Linked DNA regions of Methylosinus sp. H3A. The protein of the gene in region 1 binds, or shares a complex with, the protein of each later gene. Links are inferred from orthologs where the notes say so. Each region holds a gene or a part of one and is shown in the gene's direction. Other genes may lie near its edges.

What was found.
Region 2: the proteins of IY145_RS06820 (region 1) and xseA are in contact, whole or in part, in a cryo-EM structure (PDB 8TXR), measured with the Escherichia coli proteins. The link is inferred for Methylosinus sp. H3A from one-to-one orthologs.

Annotation. Positions count from the first base shown.
Region 1 is NZ_JADNQW010000005.1:795,318-798,563, forward strand. What follows is about bases 28-2,960. They hold IY145_RS06820 (exodeoxyribonuclease VII small subunit), read left to right. Parts: upstream 28-1,336; coding sequence 1,337-1,585; downstream 1,586-2,960. Other genes in these bases: IY145_RS06815 (cytochrome P450), read left to right, coding at 28-1,283; IY145_RS06825 (efflux RND transporter periplasmic adaptor subunit), read right to left, coding at 1,637-2,914; IY145_RS06830 (efflux RND transporter permease subunit), read right to left, coding at 2,911-2,960. Outside these bases: more of IY145_RS06815, read left to right, coding at 1-27; more of IY145_RS06830, read right to left, coding at 2,961-3,246. UniProt on the Escherichia coli protein: Bidirectionally degrades single-stranded DNA into large acid-insoluble oligonucleotides, which are then degraded further into small acid-soluble oligonucleotides.
Region 2 is NZ_JADNQW010000005.1:3,273,907-3,277,214, reverse strand. What follows is about bases 49-3,043. They hold xseA (exodeoxyribonuclease VII large subunit), read left to right. Parts: upstream 49-756; coding sequence 757-2,331; downstream 2,332-3,043. Other genes in these bases: hisD (histidinol dehydrogenase), read left to right, coding at 2,941-3,043; IY145_RS18050 (DUF2948 family protein), read left to right, coding at 2,433-2,912; IY145_RS18060 (class I SAM-dependent methyltransferase), read left to right, coding at 49-620. Outside these bases: more of IY145_RS18060, read left to right, coding at 1-48; more of hisD, read left to right, coding at 3,044-3,308. UniProt on the Escherichia coli protein: Bidirectionally degrades single-stranded DNA into large acid-insoluble oligonucleotides, which are then degraded further into small acid-soluble oligonucleotides.

The DNA of each region.
Region 1 (3,246 bases):
TCTTCTCCCTGCTGGGAGTGACGTTGCGCGCGCTGCTCACCGGCAAGGGAACGCTGAAGGAGAGAGCGCTCGGCGCGCTCACTCTGCCGAGCTCGCAGATCAAGGCTTTCGCGGTGCTGCGCGCCGTGCTGCCGAATTTCGTCATCGGCAAGCAACTGATCACCAGCTACGAGAACAACGCCACGGCGATCGTCACGCGCGCCAGCGATGTGATCGAGGTGCTCGACCGCGAGGAGGATTTCGCCGTCGTCTACGAGCCGAAGATGCGCGCCATCACCGGCGGCGCCAATTTCTTCCTCGGCATGCAGAATACGGCGCAATATCAGCACGACACCTCGCTGATGAAGCTGGCCATGCGCCGCGACGACGTCGAGGCCCTGGTGACGCCGCTCGCCCGCGCCCGCGCCGAGGCCTACGCCGCGGCCTTTCCGACGCGCATCGACGTGCCGCAGGAGCTGACGCTGCGCGTCCCTTCCGCCATCGTCGCCGATTATTTCGGCGTGTCGGCGCAGGCCGAGACGGACGCCATCCAATGGGCGACGAATTTGTTCTGGTGGCTGTTCGTCGATCTCAAGGGCGATCCGGCGATCGAGACCAGGGCGCTGATGGCGGCCGCAAATCTACGCGCCGCCATAGACGCGGCGATCGTGGCGCGCAAGGCGAGCGGCGAGAAGAAGGATGATGTGCTCGGCCGCGCGCTGGAACTGCAGAAGGGCGCGCCGGAATTCGACGATCTCGCGATACGCAACAATCTCATCGGCCTCGTCATCGGCGCGATCCCGACCATTTCCAAAGCCTCAGTGCAGGCGCTCGACCAATTGCTCGACCGGCCCGAGGCGCTGGCCGGCGCGCAGGCGGCGGCGCAGGCCGGGGACGAAGCGCTGCTCGGCGCCTATCTCTTCGAGGCGCTGCGCTTCAATCCGGTCAATCCGGTCATCTATCGCCGCGCCAACCGCTCGACGGTGATCGCCGCCAACACATTCCGCGCCCGCAAGATTCCGGAGGGCGCCATGGTGCTCGCCGCCAATCTGTCGGCCATGTTCGATCCGCTGCGCATCGAGAAGCCCAACGAGTTCCGCGTCGATCGTCCCTGGGGCGAGTATATTTTGTGGGGCTATGGCCTGCACACCTGCTTCGGCGCCTATATCAACCGCGCCGTGATCCCGGCCATTCTGCGCCCCGTGCTGGCGCGGCCCAACCTGCGCCGCGCGGCCGGCGCCGCAGGCCAGATCGACGGCGGCGGCACCCCCTTCCCGCAGCATTTCGTGGTAGAAAGCGACTGAAGCGCCCGCCGCAGCTCTCCCGGCGGCGCAGCCTCGAGCCGAAGGGAAACCAATTGTCCGACGCCAATTCCGATATAGACGCGCTGCCCTTCGAAAAGGCGATCCAGGAGCTCGAGGAGATCGTAGGCAAGCTCGAGAAAGCGAGCGTCTCGCTCGACGATTCGGTGAAGCTCTATGAGCGCGGCGAAGCGCTGAAAAAGCGCTGCGACACGCTGCTGCGCGAGGCCGAGGCCCGCATAGAGAAGATCACGCTCGGGGCCGATGGCGCGCCCAAAGGAACAGCGCCGCTCGACGTCGAGTGAGAGCTATTCAACGTCTCCGCGCGCGAGCTCAGCGCCTCGCTTCAGAACGCCTCACTTGCGGATCGACACTTTGCGGCCGTCGCGAATGTCGACGGGCGGGTCGATGGCGACCGTCTCGTCGCCCGTGAGGCCCTGCTCCACATCGACATTGGCGCCGAAGTCGCGGGCGATGACGATCTTGGCGACGCGCACGACATCGTCCTTGTCGATCACCACGACGCGCGGCCCGTCCGCCCCGAAGAGCAGCGCCTGCGCCGGAACATTGACCAGCGGCCGCGGGCGCGGAATTTCCAGCACCACGCGCACGAACATGCCCGGCCGCAGCTCGCCGGTGGGATTGGGCACGTCCACCTCGGTGAGCAGAGTGCGCGAGGCCGAGGCGAGCGAGTTGGCGTTGCGCGCGATGCGTCCCTTGAAAACCTTGCCCGGCATTTCCGGCGCCAGCACTTTGGACTCGAGCCCATCGACGAGGCCCGCCGCCTCCGACTGCGGCACCGAGACCTGCACACGCAGAATATCGTCGCGCGCCATGGAGAAGAGCGGCGTGCCGCTATTGGCGTCGGCGCTGACGAGATCGCCGACCTCTATATTGCGCGCCGTCACCACGCCCTTGAACGGCGCCGACACCTGCTTGAATTCGACGAGTTGCTTCAGCCGATCGACATTGGCCTGCGCTGCGGCGATATTGGCCTGCGCGACCTCGACTCCCGCCTGCGCGGATTGAAGATTGGCCGTCTGCGTCTCGACATTGGCGGCGTTGATGTCGTTGTTCTGCTTGCTCTCATAATTGTTTTTGACGAGCTGCGAGCTGCGGCCGTAGGTGAGCTTGGCGAGGTTCAGATTGGCCTTGGTCTGCTCCACCTGCGCCTTGGATTGCAGCAGCTGCGCCTTGTAGAGCAGAAGCTGCGCCTGCGCCTGCGCATATTGCTGGTCGAGATCGGGCGCGGAGATGCGAACGAGCAGATCGCCCTGCTTCACCTTGCTGCCGATATCGACGCGACGCTCGGCGATATAGCCCGTCGCGCGCGCGAAGAGACGCGCCTGCTCCCATGCGAGCGTCTGGCCGGGCAGCTCTATATGCACGGGGCCGGCGATCTTGGTGACCTTGGCCGCGCGCAAATTGAGCAGCGCGTTGGCCTGCTCCTGCTGGAAGACCTGCGCGTCATGCTCGCGCGCCGCATGGCGGCGCATGCCGATGAGCAGCACGATGGCGAGCAGAGCGAGCAGAATCAGGAAAGGCAGCTTTCTCAAACGCGGCGGCGGCGCCTCGCGCACGCCGACGCCGGTCGAAGCGAATCCGCGTCCCTGCGGCTGCGACATCTCGGTCATAGATAATCCCTCAGAGGCTTCACGTCTGCGCGCCGCAGGATCGAATAGAGAAAGGGCACGAAGAGCAGAGTCGAACATGTACCGAAGGCGATGCCGCCCATCACGGCGCGCGCCAGCGCGGCGTTCTGCTCGGCGCCGTCGCCGAGCGCGAGCGACATGGGCAGAAGGCCGACGAACATCGCCGCCGCGGTCATGATGACGGGACGAATGCGCGTCAGCCCGGCCTCGATCGCCGCCTCTTCCGCCGAGACGCCGGTCGCCTCGCGATGCTCGCGCGCGAAGGTGACGAGCAGAATGGAATTGGCCGAGGCGACGCCGACCGACATTATGGC
Region 2 (3,308 bases), 2.5 Mb from region 1 along the record:
ACCGCATCAAAACGCACGGATCGGCCGCCGAGGAGATGACGCGATTCAGATCGCGCGTGGAGCAGCTCACAGCGCAAGGCAAGCCGGTCAAACTCTATGTGGGAGCCGGCGAATTCCCGCGCCGCGGTTTCTTGAACGTCGACCGGGTGCTTGCCAACGCCAACTTCTCCTTCGGCCATTTCGAGGACTACTTCCTTTTCCCCTGCGTTGACATGCATTGGGACATAGCGGAGAATTCCGTCGATTATATCTTTCATGAAGACTTCATCGAGCATCTCGACCAGACGGATCAATTCCGCTTTCTCGCCGAAGCTCTCCGTGTACTGAAGCCCGGGTGCTGGCACCGAGTGAATACGCCCGACATAATCTGGACAATGAAAACGAGGTCCGATTTTTCGCGCGGATTGGAAGGCGTCTATACCGGCGAGAGGCAATGGGGGCATCTCTCCATCTTCTCGCACGCATCTCTCGCCGAGGTCGCGAAAACGGTCGGCTATAAGGAGGTCGTGTTCACGAAGAAAAACACGAGCGTTTCACCCTATGCCGAAGCAGATCACCGACCGCTCGACGATCGCGATCCCGTGCTCGGAAACATATATGCCGATCTCATGAAGGGATGAGCCACCTTTCCAGAGTCGAAGCTCTCGCGAGACGATAGCCGTGGAGCTGGCGATCGCCGAAAAATTCCGGTGACGGTTCGGCCGCCGCCGGCCAGCCCCCCTCGCGGGAAGCCGCAAAATCGGCCATATCTCCCGTATGGCCAAGCGTCCCGCCAAATCCCCCGCCCCCGAGGGCGACGATCCCGCCCCGCCGATCGTCGCCGGGCCCAATGTGCCGGAGCTCTCCGTCTCCGAGCTCGCCAATGCGCTCAAACGCACGGTGGAGGATCGCTTCGGCCATGTGCGGGTGCGCGGCGAGATCACCAATTATCGCGGGCCGCATTCCTCCGGCCATGTCTATTTCAGCCTCAAGGACCAGAACGCCCGTCTCGACGCCGTGATCTGGAAGATGACCTTCCTGCGCCTGCGCGTGAAGCCGCAGGAGGGGCTGGAAGTCGTCGCCACCGGCAAGATCAGCACCTTTCCGGGCAAATCCTCCTATCAGATCGTCATCGAGACGCTGGAGCCGGCCGGCGCCGGCGCGCTGATGGCTTTGCTCGACGAGCGGCGCAAGCGCCTCGCCGCCGAGGGGCTCTTCGACGCCGAGCGCAAAAAGCCCCTGCCCTTTCTGCCCCTCGTCGTGGGCGTCGTCACCTCGCCGACCGGCGCCGTGATTCGCGACATATTGCATCGGCTGCTCGATCGTTTCCCGCGCCGCGTGCTGGTATGGCCGGTTCGCGTGCAGGGGGAGACCTGCGCCACGGAAGTGGCCGCCGCCATCGACGGCTTCAACGCCCTGCCCGCGGGCGGGCCTATTCCTCGGCCGGATGTGCTGATCGTCGCGCGCGGCGGCGGCTCGCTCGAGGATTTGTTCGGCTTCAATGAGGAGATCGTGGTGCGCGCGGCGGCGGCGAGCGCCATTCCGCTGGTCTCGGCCATCGGCCATGAGACCGACACCACGCTCATCGATTTCGCCGCCGATCTGCGCGCGCCCACTCCCACAGGCGCCGCAGAAAAATGCGTGCCCGTGCGCGCCGAGCTGGTGGAGCATACGGCGACGCTCGCCCGGCGCCTCGCGGGGGCGGAACGGCGGCTTTTGGACGCCAATCGGCGGCAGCTCGCCTCGTTGCAGCGCGTGCTGCCCGCGGGCGCGCAATTGCTGCTGGTGCCCGCCCAACGCGCCGATCGCGCCGGCGAGCGGCTGCGCGGCAATTTGCGACGCGCGCTGGATGGCAGGCGGCTCACGCTCTCCCGCGTCTCCCAGGTGCTCGCCCGCCATTCGCCGCAGGCGGAGCTGGCGCGCGCCTCCGAGCGGCTGAAGGGCCTGCAGGCGAGGCTGCGCCAGGGCCTCGTCGCGCGGCGCTCTCTGGCCCTCCGCGAGGCGGAGAGCGCGCAGAGGCGGCTCGACAATGCCGAGCAGCGCCTGCGCTCGGCCTACATCCGCATTCTCGATGAGCGGCAGGCGCGGCTCGATAGGCTCGATCAGCTGCGCAAGACGCTCGGCTATGAGCAGGTGCTGGCGCGCGGCTTCGCTCTGGTGCGCGACGAGACCGGCGCGCTGCTGCGGCAGGCGGCCGATGTCACGCCGGGCCAAAGGCTGGATGTGCAATTTTCCGACGGCCATATCGCCGCGCAGGCGGAATCCGGCGGCGCGTCACCCGCTCCGGCCCCTGCCGCACGGCCGAAGCGCGGGAAAGACAAGGGCGGCGGCGACCAGGGCTCACTCTTTTGAAACCACGCGGCAAATTTTCACTCGGCGTGCGCCATCGCCTCAGCGGCGCGGTTGCACAGCGAAAAGGCGCTCGCCATATGCTCGAACAGGAGGCCCGCTCCATGTTCAAGCGCTCGTCGTCGCCACAGTCCGATGGTCTGAGGCTCCAGGCAATGGACGCCGAGGATCTCTCTTGCCTCTCCGCTCTGCTCCAGGACGCTCTGGTGCGGGTCGGTGATATCGCCTTTCTGCCCGAGCAGAGCCGTTTCGCCTTCGTCGGCTGCCGCTATGATTGGGCCGCCGCCGAGCAGGGCAGACGCGAGCGTTGCCACTCGGGCGTCCATTTCGACGGGGTGCGGCGGGTCCGCCAGCTCAAAATCGCCCGCGACAGGCCTGATGCGATTTTGGAGCTTCTCGCCGTCACTTTCGAGCCCGCCGCCGAGCCGCCGGGGGGCGTGGTGACGCTGATTTTCGCCGGCGGAGCGGCGATTTCCCTGGATGTGGAGTGCGTCGAGGCCCGCCTCCAAGACCTCGGTCCGCGCTGGGCGGCGAAGGCCTGTCCGTCACATGAGCTTGACGAAGACGGCGAGGCAAGGTCATGACAACCGGAAATACCGGTTGGAGAAGAACATGACTTGGCGATTGGATGCGTCGGCGGCGGATTTCGAGGAGCGCTTCTCGGCGCTGCTGGCGACGAAACGCGAGGCCGCCCAGGACGTCGACGACACCGTCCGCGGCATTATCGAGGATGTGGCGGCCCGCGGCGACGAGGCGCTGATCGATTATTCCAAGCGCTTCGACCATATCGACCTCGCGCAGACCGGCATCGCTTTGACGAAAGCCGAGATCGACGCCGCCGAATCCAAAGTGCCGAAGGAGACGCTGGCCGCCCTCGATCTCGCCCACGCCCGCATAAGAGCCTTCCACGAACGCCAGCGGCCGGAAGACCTCCGCTATAAGGACGAGGCCGGCGTCGAGCTCGGCTGGCGCTGGAGCGC